3 regions of the Fusibacter sp. JL298sf-3 genome follow, and region 3 is predicted to be linked to each of the others. Evidence: a T-box and tRNA genes for the amino acid it is inferred to sense, from the RefSeq annotation. Region 3 holds a T-box; the other regions hold tRNA genes.
What was found. The T-box of region 3 lies ahead of leuS (leucine--tRNA ligase). A T-box ahead of a tRNA ligase gene usually reads a tRNA of that ligase, here a tRNA-Leu.
Positions count from the first base shown of each region.

Region 1: it has a tRNA-Leu gene. The T-box ahead of leuS (leucine--tRNA ligase) is inferred to sense a tRNA for this amino acid. The anticodon was not compared.
Region 2: it has a tRNA-Leu gene. The T-box ahead of leuS (leucine--tRNA ligase) is inferred to sense a tRNA for this amino acid. The anticodon was not compared.

Region 1 is NZ_CM132608.1:151,255-156,497, reverse strand. It holds gene ACR6HW_RS00735 (RnfABCDGE type electron transport complex subunit D) at 1-123, opposite strand, end outside; gene rsxC (electron transport complex subunit RsxC) at 136-1,449, opposite strand; gene ACR6HW_RS00725 (response regulator) at 1,960-2,322, opposite strand; tRNA gene ACR6HW_RS00720 (tRNA-Leu) at 2,498-2,583, shown strand; gene ACR6HW_RS00715 (helix-turn-helix transcriptional regulator) at 2,764-2,964, shown strand; partial or broken gene ACR6HW_RS00710 (DUF6773 family protein) at 2,946-3,432, shown strand; tRNA gene ACR6HW_RS00705 (tRNA-Leu) at 3,592-3,677, shown strand; gene ACR6HW_RS00700 (sugar-transfer associated ATP-grasp domain-containing protein) at 3,811-4,809, opposite strand; gene ACR6HW_RS00695 (nicotinate phosphoribosyltransferase) at 4,876-5,243, opposite strand, start outside.
Region 2 is NZ_CM132608.1:143,008-148,250, reverse strand. It holds gene polA (DNA polymerase I) at 1-977, opposite strand, end outside; gene ACR6HW_RS00680 (DUF4349 domain-containing protein) at 1,125-2,387, opposite strand; gene ACR6HW_RS00675 (RNA polymerase sigma factor) at 2,403-2,972, opposite strand; tRNA gene ACR6HW_RS00670 (tRNA-Leu) at 3,136-3,222, shown strand; gene ACR6HW_RS00665 (EAL domain-containing protein) at 3,503-5,243, opposite strand, start outside.
Region 3 is NZ_CM132608.1:1,350,654-1,355,896, forward strand. It holds gene leuS (leucine--tRNA ligase) at 1-2,075, opposite strand, end outside; T-box leader at 2,203-2,405, opposite strand; gene ACR6HW_RS06655 (YkuS family protein) at 2,575-2,829, opposite strand; gene ACR6HW_RS06660 (flavin reductase family protein) at 2,944-3,561, shown strand; gene ACR6HW_RS06665 (SpoIIE family protein phosphatase) at 3,564-5,012, shown strand; gene ACR6HW_RS06670 (ribose-phosphate pyrophosphokinase) at 4,990-5,243, opposite strand, start outside.

The sequences.
Region 1 (5,243 bases), 1.2 Mb from region 3:
GAAGTTGTACACGCCGAACGCAGCAGCAGGTGTCAGCGCAATTGCTACATCCCTCATAATCTTTTTGTTCGAGTCGTTCGAACGTATATGAGGCGATGAGGATACTTTGAGTATATTTTCCATTTTTCGCTCCCCCTATTTTCTTCTACGTGCGAGAATCTCTCGCTTGGCAACTCGAATTGACTCAAGTAACGGTCGCTTAGCAGGACAAATAAACGCACACGAGCCGCATTCAATACAGTCGAGTGCATTGAGTGATTCTGCTTTGTCATAGTGATGGCTTATTGCATAAGCACTGATTTGAATAGGCAAGAGATTTGCAGGACACACACTGACACATTTGCCACATTTGATACAGAGTTGTGGTTCCGGAATCTTAGCTTCCTCTGCGTCAAAGACGAGGATACCCGACGTATTTTTCATCGCAGGCAGTTGATCTGAAATCTGTGCCACACCCATCATAGGACCGCCGAAAATGATTTTACCCGGTGTTGTTTTATAGCCACCGGCAAATTGAATCAGTTCCGAAATAACTGTGCCGACTTTAAATCGAATGTTTTTCGGAGAAGCTATCGCCCCACCGGTGACAGTACACACGCGTTCCACCAAAGGCATACCTGTTTTAAACATCGTGCTGATTGCAGCCGCAGTCGCCACATTGTTGACCACCACGCCGACATCCATCGGCAGGCCGCCTGAAGGCACTTCTTTTTTAGTACACGCATAAATCAACTGCTTTTCAGCCCCTTGAGGGTATTTGGTTTTAAGTGCCACGACTTCGATGCCCGTTCCCTTTGCGGCAGAAGTCATTTTTTCAAGCGCATCTGGTTTGTTGTTTTCAATCCCGATAAACGCTTTTTTCACCGCCAATGCGTGCATAAGTATTTGAAGCCCATGTACAATGGAAGCACTGTCTTCAAGCATTAGACGATGGTCACAGGTCAAATACGGCTCGCATTCCGCACCATTGAGAACAATGGTGTCAATAGGTTTTTCTTTTGGCGGAGACAATTTGACATGTGTTGGGAAGCCCGCACCCCCCATACCGATAATCCCCGCTTCTTTGATAATATCGACGATGGCTTGGCCCGACAACGTTTTGTAGTCCGGCTTCGGCACGACACTCTCGTGTGGTGTCTCTTCTCCGTCGTTTTCAATGATGACACAAATGTCGTTACCGTATGCTGTAAATTGTCGTCTCACATCTTTTACAACACCAGAAACCGAACTGTGTACATGAGCCGAAACATACGACTCACTGGATCCGATGCGCTGTCCTACCTTTACAGCGTCACCCTTCTTAACTATGGGTTCACATGGCGCACCAATATGCTGTCTCAGTGGAATCTCAACGACTTGAGGATTCAAGTAGTTTTCGATTGCCAAATGCTCTGTATATTTTTTAGCATGTGGTGGATGAATACCGCCATTAAAAGTTAGAAGTCCCATATACTCACCCCTTTATTAGATTTTAGCCATTAAAAGAAATTGTCGTCACCTAAAAAATTGCCAAGCCTTTCACATACGTGTCCAGACGGGCATCGTTTAGGTTTTGCATTAGGATACTGTATACAATTTCACTCACTCCAACTAACATTTTACTACAATAAAAGAGTGAGGTCAATTAACAATCATTGAAATTCCAATGATTCTAATACTCCACTGGTTAATTTTTTAACAGTGAATGCAATGAAAAAAACGCACAGTTCATCGACAGCTGAAGTGGGCGTGCTCCGTCTAATGCTCCCTATATTATAATACTTTTGTAATCAAAAGAACAGGAAAGTACCTATACTTTTCTATTTTTTTCATAATCAACGGTTAAAAAGTTTGCCAAATCATACCAGGCAAACTGTTAATTCCATGTCAATATCGACAAAGTTTTTTTATTCGAACTATTGCGTGTATTCAAACGCGTTAAAACCGCCATATTGCATCGCAACAAAGCGGTTTTTTTCACTAACCTAATAATTTTTCAACTTCTGACAACACTTTTTCAGCGACAAAAGGCTTAACCAGAAACCCCTTGGCACCGGCCTTTACCGACTCGATAACCATCGTTTCCTGCCCCATAGCGCTGCACATCAAGACCTTTGCTTCCGGATAAGCCGCTACGATTTTCTTTACCCCCTCTATGCCGTTAACATCCGGCATGGTGATGTCCATCGTCACCAAATCGGGTTGATGCTCTTTATATTTAGCAAAGGCTTCGTCGCCATTACTCGCTTCAGCGACGACTTCGTATCCGGCTTTTGTTAGAATGTCGCTGATCATCTTCCGCATAAACATTGCGTCATCGACGACTAAAACTTTTTTTCCCAATAGAATCCCTCCTAATTTTAGCTGAATTGTAGGCCGCTCTTCTTGTTTTTATTCCCCATTTACCTACTGACAAAACACACTTGAGAAATAAATCTTTCTTTTTTCAAAAAAACTATTGACTTTCAATGCCAATGTTAATATAATAAAAAAGTCGCAAGACGCGCCGAACACATTTGCAGATGTGGTGGAATGGCAGACACGCTATCTTGAGGGGGTAGTGAGCTTAGGCTCGTATGGGTTCAAGTCCCATCATCTGCACCAATAGAAATCATGTTTGAGCTTTTGAGCCCAAGCATGATTTTTTTATTTAGCAACCGGATATGCAGGCTATCATTTACAACAGCCCTCTTGAGAAGGCTGTACTTTTTTCGAGATAAATGCAATATATATCTGACATAATGCAATCTATTTATTATACCATGCACTATAAGGAGGTCATACATGAAAAATAAGCGAATGAAAATCGCTCGAATAGAATGCGATATGAAGCAAAATGACTTGGCGAAAGCCGTCGGTGTCACTCGACAGACAATTGGTTTAATAGAATCCGGCGATTACAACCCGACTCTAAATTTATGCATAGCAATATGCAGGGCACTTGGTAAAACACTAAACGATTTATTTTGGGAGGAATCACTATAAAAAAACGTGTACAACAAGATGAACGGGTATTGGCACAAAAAAGAAAAATCGGAAGCGACGCTTTTAACATCGTTTGGATCGGATTGCTCATTTCTGTTTTGGTTCAGCAATACTTATTTAGTGCTTCCTTCGCGCAATATGCAGTAGAAGTCGTTCTGTTTGTCGCCTCATCACTCTACATTGTGTTTCGCAACCTTTTAAGTGGTAACACGCTCTTCGCCACTAAAAAAAGAGGACAAGACCAACAGCCTCGTCTGTGGTCTTACTGTTGCCGTTATCAATACGGTTCTCAACTACGCAAAGTACAACGACGCCACCCCTCTCCCCATTGGCCTCAACACCTTCTTAGTAGCGGGAATAACCTTTATAAGCGCTACGCTGATGGCCTTTATCGTACTGAAACTCGTATACCTTGCCAACATGAGAAAACAAGAAAAAATAGAACGGCGTCTAGACGAAGATGAGTAGCGTGCTCAATAACGCCTACGTTTGACAGTTGTTTTTCACGACTCAAAGTGCGTCGTCTTGGCGATGTTATAAAAAAGTTTGGCTTTTTTAAAAAAAACTGTTGACTTTTATTCCTAATACTAATATAATAAAAAAGTCGCAAGGCACCAAGACATACACGCAGATGTGGTGGAATGGCAGACACGCTATCTTGAGGGGGTAGTGAGCTTAGGCTCGTATGGGTTCAAGTCCCATCATCTGCACCAATAAAAGTCATTTATGAGATTCGACTCTCGTAGATGGCTTTTTTATTGTGTTTATAGCGCATAAAAACCCGGCAGCCACACACTTCTGCCGGAAATTTATACTTTTGAGAACCGCTCAGGTGTGCAGAACGTCCTACAGATACTTTTTAAACATCGGTAACAGCCCCACGTTGTCAGTCAAAAAAATTGACATTTGAGGGAGGTCGTGCCCAGGGTATTCATTGCCTTCCACAAGCGCCGGCCCAGATGGGGTTACCGCCACATCCCATCCCACATAGCGTACTCGGGGAAACTGTAGCGCCGCGGTCTTCGCCAGCGCTACAGCTTCTTGCCAAAGCGGAATTTGAAACCCTTTAAGGGCAACCCCTGTTACAGGATGGTGCGCATAGAGTTGTCCACTTTTATCCACCGCATCGGTGATCACTTGACCGGTAATTGAATCGACTTTGGCTGTCATCCCCCCTGCGTTAAAGTTATCTACCGCCGCACCTCTCCCCATGCGAACGAAAGTATACAACACTTCTACACGCCCGTCGTCGCCCACCATTGTGGCAATCCTAAGGGTGTTTATAGAAGACGCGTTTAACGCGCTCATCCCGTCGTGCTGAACGAGAGGTGTTTCCACCACGCCTACACCGTCTTTTTTTAAACGCGTATAGAGGTCTGGTACTCTCAGCGCCTCGTCTTTTAAAAGCGCAACGCCGCTGCCGCCGCAACCGCTCATGGGTTTTACAAAAATAGCGTCTTTGTTCACCAACCACCGGTTAAATTGTTCCGCGTCCACCGCAGTAAAATCAAGCCATTCTCTACCGATAAAAGGCCTAAAGGCTTCTAAGAAACGGGCTTTTTTTGTAAAAACGCGCGCGTCTTCCGCATGATTGATCTTCTTTACCAACGCGTTGTTCTGGCCACGTGTGAGATAGGTCTTGCGTTTGGCGCTGTCTAAAAGATAAAACTCAAACAAAGCGTAGTCCATATACCCTGCAGAGTACCTAACACCGCACCAAACCACATCCAAAAAAAGCCTTCCTCTAGACTTTCCCGACACACGATGCATGTCATCAATTTTACTAAAAAACTGTTTGTAATTCATTCGAAAAATTCTCGAAACCAAATAGTTTAATTTGCCCACGCGCTCTCCTCCTAGACCACTTAAAAAAGCGTGATTGCTCACGCTTTAGTTTAAAATCAACGCCGCTTACACGTCAATCGGTTTTAACTTAGGATTTTCTACAACCCCCGGTATCCTGCCGCGTTTGGCTACAGGCTTACCATTTACCACTTTGACATCCATTGTCATATCAATCGGCGATGCTGCTGAAATATAGCTACCGACACCAAAGGCGTCAGCACCGGCCACACTTAACAATTCAATGCGCTCAGGTGTTAAACCACCTGAAACGAATATTTTAACCGCTTCAAATCCCGCCAAATCCAGCTTAGCACGCATTTCCTTGACAAGCCCTTCCGACACGCCACCTCTCTCACTTGGCGTATCTAAGCGAATGCCATAGAGTTTACCATTTAACGCTTCAGCCACTCTAATAGCCTCTTCCACTTCATCTT
Region 2 (5,243 bases), 1.2 Mb from region 3:
TCGGCACAAACAGAAACCACGACTTCCGACGCCTGCGCCAAATGCGCTGCCAAAGTGTCCACCTCAACGCATTTGAAATCCACTGTTTCTGTTTGAAGGGCTTCAGATTGCTCACCTTGGACCTTTTGCATCAAACTTTTCAACTCGTAATAGCCAAAGCGTTCCACCACCTCTGCGTAATCGGGTTCACCAATTTGAAAATCCTCTAATGTGTATTCAATAGGGACTTCCGTACAGATGGTTGCAAGGCGTTTGCTTAAAAGCGCCTGCTCTTCATAGGTTTCCACCAATCCCCGTTGACGTTTATTTTCTATGGCATCACTGGACTGTATCAGTTGTTCCACCGTCCCAAAGGTTTCGAGCAATTTAGAAGCTGTTTTAGGGCCAATACCGGGAATTCCGGGAATGTTGTCGGAAGTATCGCCACTCAACCCCTTAAAGTCGATGACCTGATTGGCATGAACGCCTAACTCTTCATAAACGTCTGCATCGGTATAGTGCTTCAGTTGGCTAATGCCTTTTTTAGTTATATAGACGTCGACGCCGTGCGCCACCAGTTGCAGCGCATCTTTGTCCCCTGTAATAACGTGTACCGCATAGCCTTCAGACCGATAACGGCAGGCGATGGTACCGATGAGATCATCCGCCTCAAACCCTTGAAACTCTACGCGCGGTAATTTAAGAATATCGAGCAACTCCTTCACAATCGGCATTTGCATTGCCAGTTCGTCTGGCATCCCTTTACGCGTCCCCTTATAAGCCTCATACGTTTGATGTCTAAACGTGGGGCCTTTCAAATCAAATGCCACACAAAAATGACTGGGCTCAAAGCGTTCTTGTAGATTGAGAACCATCGACATCAGGCCGTGAACACCGCCTGTATAAACCCCTTTAGAGTTTTTCAATTCACGCATGGCAAAATAAGCTCTATTTATTAAACTGTTACCGTCTACGATAACGATTGTCTTGTTGTCCATCTAAATTCTCCCTTCTCTTCACTCTCTTTAAATTATAGCATAACTACAGCGTATTTACACGAGTTCACGAGTGGGCGGTACCGATGGCTCAAGTTTTTTACACAATGCAAAAGGTGCAGACCAACGCCTACACCTTTACGGGGTTTCCTATTTAACTTTTTTTCTTTTCCAAACAACTACACTCCCGCCGACGACAATGAGTACAGGAAGCCAAATAGGAAAATACGCGACTACGGCGATGATAAACTCTTCGAAGAGGCTTTTAATGCCATTAATCGTCTGATAAAGCCCTTTTGTGGCTTTTTTCCAAATGTTGTCGTCAATCGGGTTGATACGCGGTTCCAGCGATTTGACTTCTTGAACTTGAAGGTGGATTGTCGTCATGTCCACCAACGTTTCCCAATTCTTCATTTGAACTTCGTAACCGTTAATTTGGCTGCGTATACGCGTCAACTCGTTCTCAATGGTCAAGACATCTTCTACGGATACCGCCTCTTTCAAGAGTTCACGCAATCGGGTCTCCGTGATTTTAAGGTTCTCAATCAACCCCGCCGTGTCTCGATACTGCTTGGTAATGTCATTGGCACTGACATTTTCGTAGTCGACACGCCCAAGACTCTTAACGAGTTCTAGTATGACATCGTAGCTTTCTACCGGTACACGCAACTGCATCTCACCGTGTTTGAGCTCATAAGCATCAAACTTCGTACGCCACGTCTCTTCGTTTTCCACATAGCCGCCTAACTCGTCGACTTTCTCCACTAGAGACCACTTGACACCATCGTAATCTTCAACTTCAAGGCCAATTGAGGCATTTCGAATAATCATGCGCTCTGTCCTATACAGGTACGCCGCATCTCGTGTCGAAGTCGACACCGGCGCTTCTTCCGCCACTACATTGGCAACAGTCGCACCTTCTGCATCGGCAGTGATATCACCATAGTCGGCATCTTCACCTTTGTCCTCACCCATGGTCAAAGTTTCTTTCATCATCTCCCGTGGCGCCCTATCACTTTCCTCGTAAGCCATATCCAAATCGCTTACAGGTAGGCCACCTTTAAAAACAAAGGCAAATCCAATGACCGCAAATGTTGCAACACCGACCAAAACCCTTCGGTCTGTTAAAAATCGCTTTAGTTTATGCCACACCGTCTCTTCTTGTACGACGGCATTGGCCAAATCGGAACTGGCGACGCGCAATAAATTAAAGTGCAGTTCTTCCTCAAAACCTACAGGAAGGGCTTTCATCGGCATCTCCTCCATCGTACTCTTCATAAATTTTAATTCTTCAAACTCGACAGTACACGCTTCACAGGAAGCGAGATGACTTTCGAGTCGCTTAAGCTCTCGTTCGCTTATTTCGCCATCTATATAGGCATTCATAAGCAACATGGATTCTGTACACTTCATATCGGTTCCCCCTTTCTAAATATCGGACAGTTGCAAACTCAATTGCGCTTTTAAACTCTGTCGACTTCGGTTGAGTCTCGAGCGCACTGTTCCTATAGGGATTTCAAGTATCTCTCCGATTTCTTGATACGAATAACCCATGATATCTTTCAATACAACTACTATTTTAGCGTCTTCCGACAATGTATCCAGTGCACTTTGTATTTCATTTCTGAGTTCCAATTGTTCGTAGACGATAACGGGATTGACACTGTGATTTTTATCTTCAATAACATCGCCGACTCTGCTGTTTTCCCCAATTTCTGCATCCAGCGATATGGCAGAAGCTTGTCTCTTTCTGAGTTCATCTTTACAGGCATTGATTACAATTCTGTAAAGCCATGTTGAAAAGTTGGATTCTTGCTTAAACGTTTTTATATGTTTGTAAGCTTTTATCAACGCTTCTTGAGCCATGTCCTTAGCATCTTCTTCGTTGCCCATCATACGATACGCGATGTTGTAGACATAGCGATTGTACTGCTCGATCAGTTTCTCGAAACTGGCCACATCTCCGCTAATGCTCTCAGCAATGAGCTTAGATTCCATAAGCGCTCCCCTTTCTCCTATTTACACCGAATAGGTGTTTAGTAATTAGACGTAATGTCCCGTGAATTAGTTCCATTATCGCATATTTTCAAAATACATGCACCTTTTTTGATAAAACCTCTTGTCAAAGTATTAAGTCTATGATAATATAAGGGAGTGCCAAGCCGAAGTGGTGGAACTGGCAGACGCGCTGGACTCAAAATCCAGAGCTCTTCGGAGCGTGCGGGTTCGATTCCCGCCTTCGGCACCAAGCTAAACGGACAAGTTTTCTTAAGAAAACCTGTCCGTTTTTTATTTGACAACAAGATTTGAGCCAAAAGGCTTACCGCGACTATTCAACGCGGAAAGCCGTCAGCGAAAAGCGGTTCGTGATGCCGAAGGCATTACGCATGTTGTTTGCGTTCTCAGTGCATCAAATGCCGATGAGCAATAACCACTTTTCTCAAAAGAAACAAACCACCCTGTCCACAGGTGGTTTATCCTCTTTACCTCACAACCGTTTCGCAGTTGCCCTTTCTACCCAACTCTCCTTAACCCCCTCCTTCTAACATGTCTTTAAACGTTTCAAACTCAAGCGGCTTAGATCGATAATACCCTTGGTACCCTTGACAGCCTAGCGCTTTGACAAACCCATACTGCGCCTCTGTTTCAATCCCTTCCACAATAATAGAAACGCCGATTTCCGAAACCATCCTCGTAATGGCTTTTAATATTTTGCCGTCGTCTTCGTCTGGATAGTCCTTGATAAACATGCGATCGATTTTAAACTCGTCTGCATTAAGTGCTTTTAAATAGCCCAGTGATGAGTACCCAGTGCCGAAGTCGTCAATGGCAATCTCTATCCCCGCATCTTTTAACCGTGCAATAACCCCATTGGCAATCTCGAGATTCCGCACCAATGTCGTCTCCGTTATCTCAAAGCAATAGCTGATATTTTCAATTGGGTTCTCCACTATTAAGCGCATGAGGTACTCGACGACTTCGTCGTTGACAAATTCCTTTCCGGACAAGTTGATCGATAGGCGCAGTGGTTTTGTTAACGCCATCTTAGAGAAATCCGTCAGCACGCGCTTGACAACAAACTTCCCCAGCTTCAGGATGTCATCCGTCTCTTCTAAAACGCTGACAAAGCGTCCTGGTGGTACGTCGCCTATGTCTTTATTGCGCCACCGTACCAAAGCTTCGACACCAAACACCTCGTCAGTTTCAAAGTCAATTTGCGGTTGATAGAGGACATAGAACTCGTTGTCTAAGAAAGCGTGTTTCAATTTACCCCTTATGAGGTTCAACTCGCGAACAAACTGTTTGTGTCTCGGTTCGTAGATCAAATATTTAGACGTATGGAGTTTTTCAAGCGCCTCCAAAGCAATCATCGAATTTTCAACCACTGTCTTGGATGTATCACCCGTCATTTTAAAGGCCAATCCCGAAATATATTCGAGATCGATACTCGTTAGCGACATTAATATAACCGCTTTCTTCAGCAAATAATCTATTTCTTTAACGATCCGTTCTGTTAAAGACATTTCATAAAGATGCCCTTCGTCCTGCTTGATATAAGTATCACTGTACGGCGAAGCCAACAACAACAAATCCGGCTGAGGCATTGCTATTATTTTTAGAACTGGGTCCGTAACAACCTCATTGACGCAAACATCGACAAACTTCCCCTGTAACGACTGACTGGCACCTAAAACGTGTTTGAGCTTTCCCGTTAACTGCACAGCGACGACAAAGTAATTTTCAGAAGCCACAGCATCGTCAACCCCTCTGGACACAATCGTCATCTCGGAATCAGACAGTTGCTTTATGCTGTCCAGCACATAGCGCGGAGCGATGGTTTCAACGGGATTTGAATAAATACCTATATAATATACCACTCTGTTCTTCTTATCGCGTACCGCTTTAATCAATAGATGTTTACAGATTAAGTACCCCGATTTAGAGCGATTCCAAACATTCCCTTCCCAAAGGGTATCTTGCAACCCAGTCTCTTCATTGGTATCAATTTTACCGTCGAACAATTCGCGGATGTCCTGCTTTGAACGCGTTAAATTATCGTACCCAAAAATATCCTCAAAAACACGATTGCTAAAGACCACTTCTTTTCTATCGTTTACGATGACAATGCCATCGTGCGTATTGTTTGAAATATACGTCGACGTCAAAAGCATGAGATTTTTAGCGGCGCGTTTTTTCATAAATTCCGCAAAACCAACAGCCAGAACCAAGGCGATAAACGACAGGGCAACGCGTATGCCCCCTTTGTTA
Region 3 (5,243 bases):
GCCGTCAAGGTTTCCTGCTTTTTGTAGTCGTTTAATAGACTCATCATGGCAGCAATTGCCGTGTTGAACTTTAAGGTCTCGTAGTCTTCTGAGACTTTCTTAATCGTCTTGTGAATGGCGGTTTCAAGCGAAGGGCTGTATGCGTCGCCTTTGACCACATTCGGCATCAGAGCCCATACTCTGTCGACAAATCGTCGACAGCCCTTTACGCTGTTTTCCGACCACGGGACACTCTTCTCAAAATCTCCGATAAACATTTCATAAAGACGGAGAGTATCAGCACCTAAATCGTTGACGATTTCATCTGGATTGATGACGTTGCCTCTCGATTTCGACATTTTTTCGCCGCCTTCACCGAGAATCATACCGTGAGACGTACGCTTTAAATACGGCTCTTTTGTCGTTACCACACCGATATCGTATAAGAATTTGTGCCAGAATCGAGAGTACAGCAAGTGAAGCGTCGTATGCTCCATGCCGCCGTTGTACCAATCCACAGGCATCCAGTATTCAAGTGCCTCTAAACTCGCCAGCACATCGTTGTTGTACGGGTCGCAATAACGTAAAAAGTACCAGCTCGATCCCGCCCACTGCGGCATGGTGTCCGTTTCTCTATGCGCAGGTCCGCCACAGTGTGGACAAGTGGTCTCAATCCAATCGGTCATCTTGGCCAGTGGCGACTCGCCGTTATCTGTCGGCTCGTAGCTGTCTACCTCGGGAAGGGTCAATGGCAAATCAGACTCTTTAAGCGCTACCCAGCCACAAGTCGGACAGCTGACCAGTGGAATAGGTTCTCCCCAATAACGCTGTCTTGAAAAGACCCAGTCTCTCAACTTAAAGTTGACTTTGCGCTCACCGAGCCCCTTGCTCTCAAGGTAATCAGAGATTTTTTCTTTTGCCTCTGCGACCTTCAAACCGTCGATAAGTGGAGAATTGACGAGAACACCACTTGCGATATCGGTATACGCCTCTTCATCAACACAACCGCCGCCGACAACTTCGATAATCGGCAAATCAAATTTCTTTGCAAACTCCCAGTCTCTCGTATCGTGTGCAGGAACGGCCATAATTGCACCGGTTCCGTAGCTCATTAATACATAGTCGGATATCCAAATGGGGATTTCTTGTCCGGTTAGTGGATTTACCGCTCGAATGCCTTGAATTTCAACACCGGACTTTTCCTTGTTGAGCTCAGTTCTTTCGAAGTCAGACTTTTTCTTAGCCTCTTCGCGATAAGCCATGAGCGCTTCGTAATTTTCTACGCGCTCTTTATAGGCTTCAATAATCGGATGTTCCGGTGATAGCACCATGTAAGTGGCGCCGTAAATCGTGTCTGGGCGCGTTGTAAAGACTCTGAGTTTCTCGCCCACTGTCGTGGTGAAATCAACTTCCATCCCCACGGATTTCCCAATCCAGTTTTTCTGTTGTTGTTTGACGCGCTCAACGTAATCGAGGTCGTCGAGGTCTTCAATTAAACGATCGGCATATTCGGTAATCTTTAGCATCCACTGCGATTTTGCACGCTTGACGACTTCGCCACCACAGCGCTCACAGCAGCCGCCCACCACTTCTTCATTTGCGAGACCGACTTTACAGGACACACACCAGTTGATGTCCATCTCTTTTTTATAGGCGAGGCCCTTTTCAAAGAGTTTGATGAAAATCCACTGCGTCCACTTAAAGTACTTCGGATCGGTGGTGTTGATTTCTCTCGACCAATCAAAAGAAAGTCCCAAAATCTTGAGCTGTTCTTTAAACCGTGCGACATTGTTTTCCGTTACAATGGCCGGGTGAATTTTATTTTTTATTGCGTAGTTTTCCGTCGGTAAACCGAAGGCATCCCACCCCATGGTATAGAGGACGTTGTACCCTTCTAATCGACGTTTTCTCGCTACTATATCCAGTGCCGTATAAGGTCTTGGGTGACCGACGTGAAGCCCTTGCCCTGACGGATAGGGAAACTCCACCAATGGGTAATACTTAGGTTTCGTAAAATCTTGAGCCGCTTTAAACGTCTCTTCTTCTTCCCAAATGCGTTGCCACTTCTTTTCAATTTCGTTTGGATTGTACTCCATATGACCCTCTCCTTTGTTTGAATTTCATGCCTCGGCATCAGCCTCTATGCACCACTTGCACAAAGAACGCCATTTAAACACCCTTTGCGCGCACCGTGCAAAAAATGGGTACAAAAAAGGACCTTTCGCTAGAGACGAAAGATCCGCGGTACCACTCTAATTGATTGCCAGGCAATCCTCTTAAGGCGTATAACGGCGCCAACCGCTGCATGCTACTCCGTTCACTTGCAGAGCTCTGAGACGAGTTCAATCGTTAAGTCTACCGTTTCACACCTTCCAACGGCTCTCTTTAGAACATTTCGATTTACTACTTCTCATCATTGCTCACTATGACTTTATAGCATTATAATACAGTTCCAAACATTTTTCAACCACTATCTGAGGTGCCGCCTCATTAGTCGCATCTCAAAACGCCCCTGCAGGACTGTGTCGAGAAATTTTAACGTTGCGATGTTACGACGTAGATGAGCAGTTTTTTTATTGTGAACGATACAGTACACTAGAGCGGTGCATACTTGGAAACAAACTTCAGTACATCCTCACTGGATAATTTTGAGGCATCGAGCAAAACCACTTCGTTTTCACCCGTCCCCATAAACGTCACGGGATCGATTTCTTCGTATGTCTCGTCGACGTTATTAATAATACAGACCTTTGTTTGAGCGCTTCCACCCCGATAAGGTATCAGTTCATACCCCATAGTCCCCAGTTGTCTTTCAAGCTCCCCAAGTCCCGTTTGAATGGTAATTTTCATTTCCAAAGCCTCCTCTCTTGATACAGTTGTTATAAGATATGTACCCGAAAACGCTCACATCTATCATCTGCTTTGTGTTATAATAGTTTCAATCTAAACACAATAGGAGTATTCATGAGTAAAACACTTTGGAAACCCGGGACAATGGTCTATCCCGTTCCCGCTACCCTCGTTACTTGCGGCACACTGGATGCCCCCAATATTATAACCATTGCATGGACGGGCACACTCTGTACCAATCCCGCTATGACTTATATATCGGTAAGAAAAGAACGCTACTCGTACGATCTGATACAAGCCACAGGCAAGTTTGCCATTAACCTCTCCACTAAGAGACTTTTAAAAGCCGCCGATTACTGCGGGGTTAAATCCGGACGCGATGTCGACAAATTTAAAGAGATGCAGCTGACAGCACTTAAAGGTTTAGCACTCGACGTCCCCATTATCGCTGAATCACCACTCAGTATAGAGTGTGAGGTCACAGAAGTTAAACCACTCGGCTCTCACGACATGTTTTTTGCAAAAGTTGCAGGCGTCACGATAGAAGAGCGTCTAATGGATGCCACGGGAAAATTTCGCCTTGAAGATTCTGAACTCATCGCGTACAGCCACGGCGCCTATTACGAACTCGGCAAACAACTGGGTACTTTTGGTTACTCTGTGCGCAAGCGCAAAAAGAAAAATAAGAAAAAAAAGCCCTATAGAGGCTCACATCCTAACAGGAGGCCATAATTATGTTCAGTCGATTTGAACTGTTTATCGACGTATTGGCGGACTCGACAGATTTCAGCACAATAACCGATATCATTGCACGATACAATCATCTTTGTTCTCCTGTTTTTCGCAAAATTGCGGATTGGGACTACCCACCGTGTAAGTACGATTTGCTTGTGGTAGACGCCAAGCACCTTCCACTTGGGGACGAACGGCTGTTACTAATTCTGACTTACTACGAAAACGTCGTCGTCATAAATACCACCACTGATGCCGCCTACTACGACTATCTCTACAACCACGGCATTACCCACTGGCTAAAAGTCGGCTACACCGCCCTCGATTGGCTCGCTTTTTTTCAAAACTTTGTGAAAAGCAAAAAAATGGCAACGGAAAAGGACATTTTAGACAAGCTGATTCACAGCGCTGAAAACTCCGTCGTCATTACCGACAAATCCGGCAATATTGAATACGCCAACCCCTACTTTGAAAAACTCTCGGGATTTCGTCGAGAAGAACTCATAACGCGCTCTCCAAATGTAATCAAGAGTGGGTTTCACGACGATGCCTTTTATAAAAATCTGTGGCAGAAAATCACCAACAAGGAGGTATGGGACGGAATTTTTGTCAATAAAAATAAGGCGGGGGAACGCTTTTATGAAGAAGCGACCATCTCGCCTATCTTGACACATCACGGGGAAATCGATCGCTTCCTCAAAATCGGAAAAAATATAACGCGCGAACGCTTGCTTCTGGACGAACTCGCCTCAGAAGTCAAACTCGCGCGTAAAGTTGTAGACGCCTTGTTGCCTAAGAATTACAAAGACAGCCAAATTCAGATGCAGTACGAATTGATGCACCACAACGAAATCGGCGGCGACTTCGTCTTTTTCCAAAAAGCCAGTGCCTATAAGTACCACTTTGCTCTCATTGATGTTATGGGGCACGGCGTATCCGCAGCACTTGTGGCGATAACCGTCATCCAAATGTTTGCCGACTACATCCAGTTTAACAGCCTAGAGACCTCAGTCAATGCCATCAACCGATTTTTGTGTCTCTTTAACGACGATCAAGAAGACCGTGGCCACTTCGTCACCGGCACTTTCGCCTCATTTGACTTTAAAGCCAAAACAGGTAAATTAATCAACGCCGGACACAACGATACCATCGCCTCAACATGTGACGGTACCATTGAAAAGCTGCCGTCAAACAACATGCTTCTAGGCGTCGTCTACGGGTTTCATTACGAACTTTATACCTTCAGCCTCACCCGATACACCCAACTGTTTTTCTTTACAGACGGGCTCTACGAAAACCAAGCGTTGACGTATCAGGAAGCTGTAGACATCATCGGTACAGTGCTCAAAGACAGCTCTCGCGATAAAACGCTTCAAAATGTCTTTAAGGCTTTTAACCCGTCCGGCGACGATGTCACCGCTGCAAACATTATTCTAAACGGGCCTTTCTAGAGCTCACCAGGTCCTTTATCCCCCTGTTGGCATCCAATATTTCACTAATGGACACATCGTAATTTAAACGATTTACAATACGCGCCATATAATATGAAAGGTCGACCTCTGTAAACCAAGGTTGGCTTTTTGTATTTTCGGGCACATAGGTTAGATTTGTACTGTAGACCTTGTCGAAGAGACCGCGTTCATAATAATCGTCAAACTTAGCCGTCCCCTCTGTAAACAGTG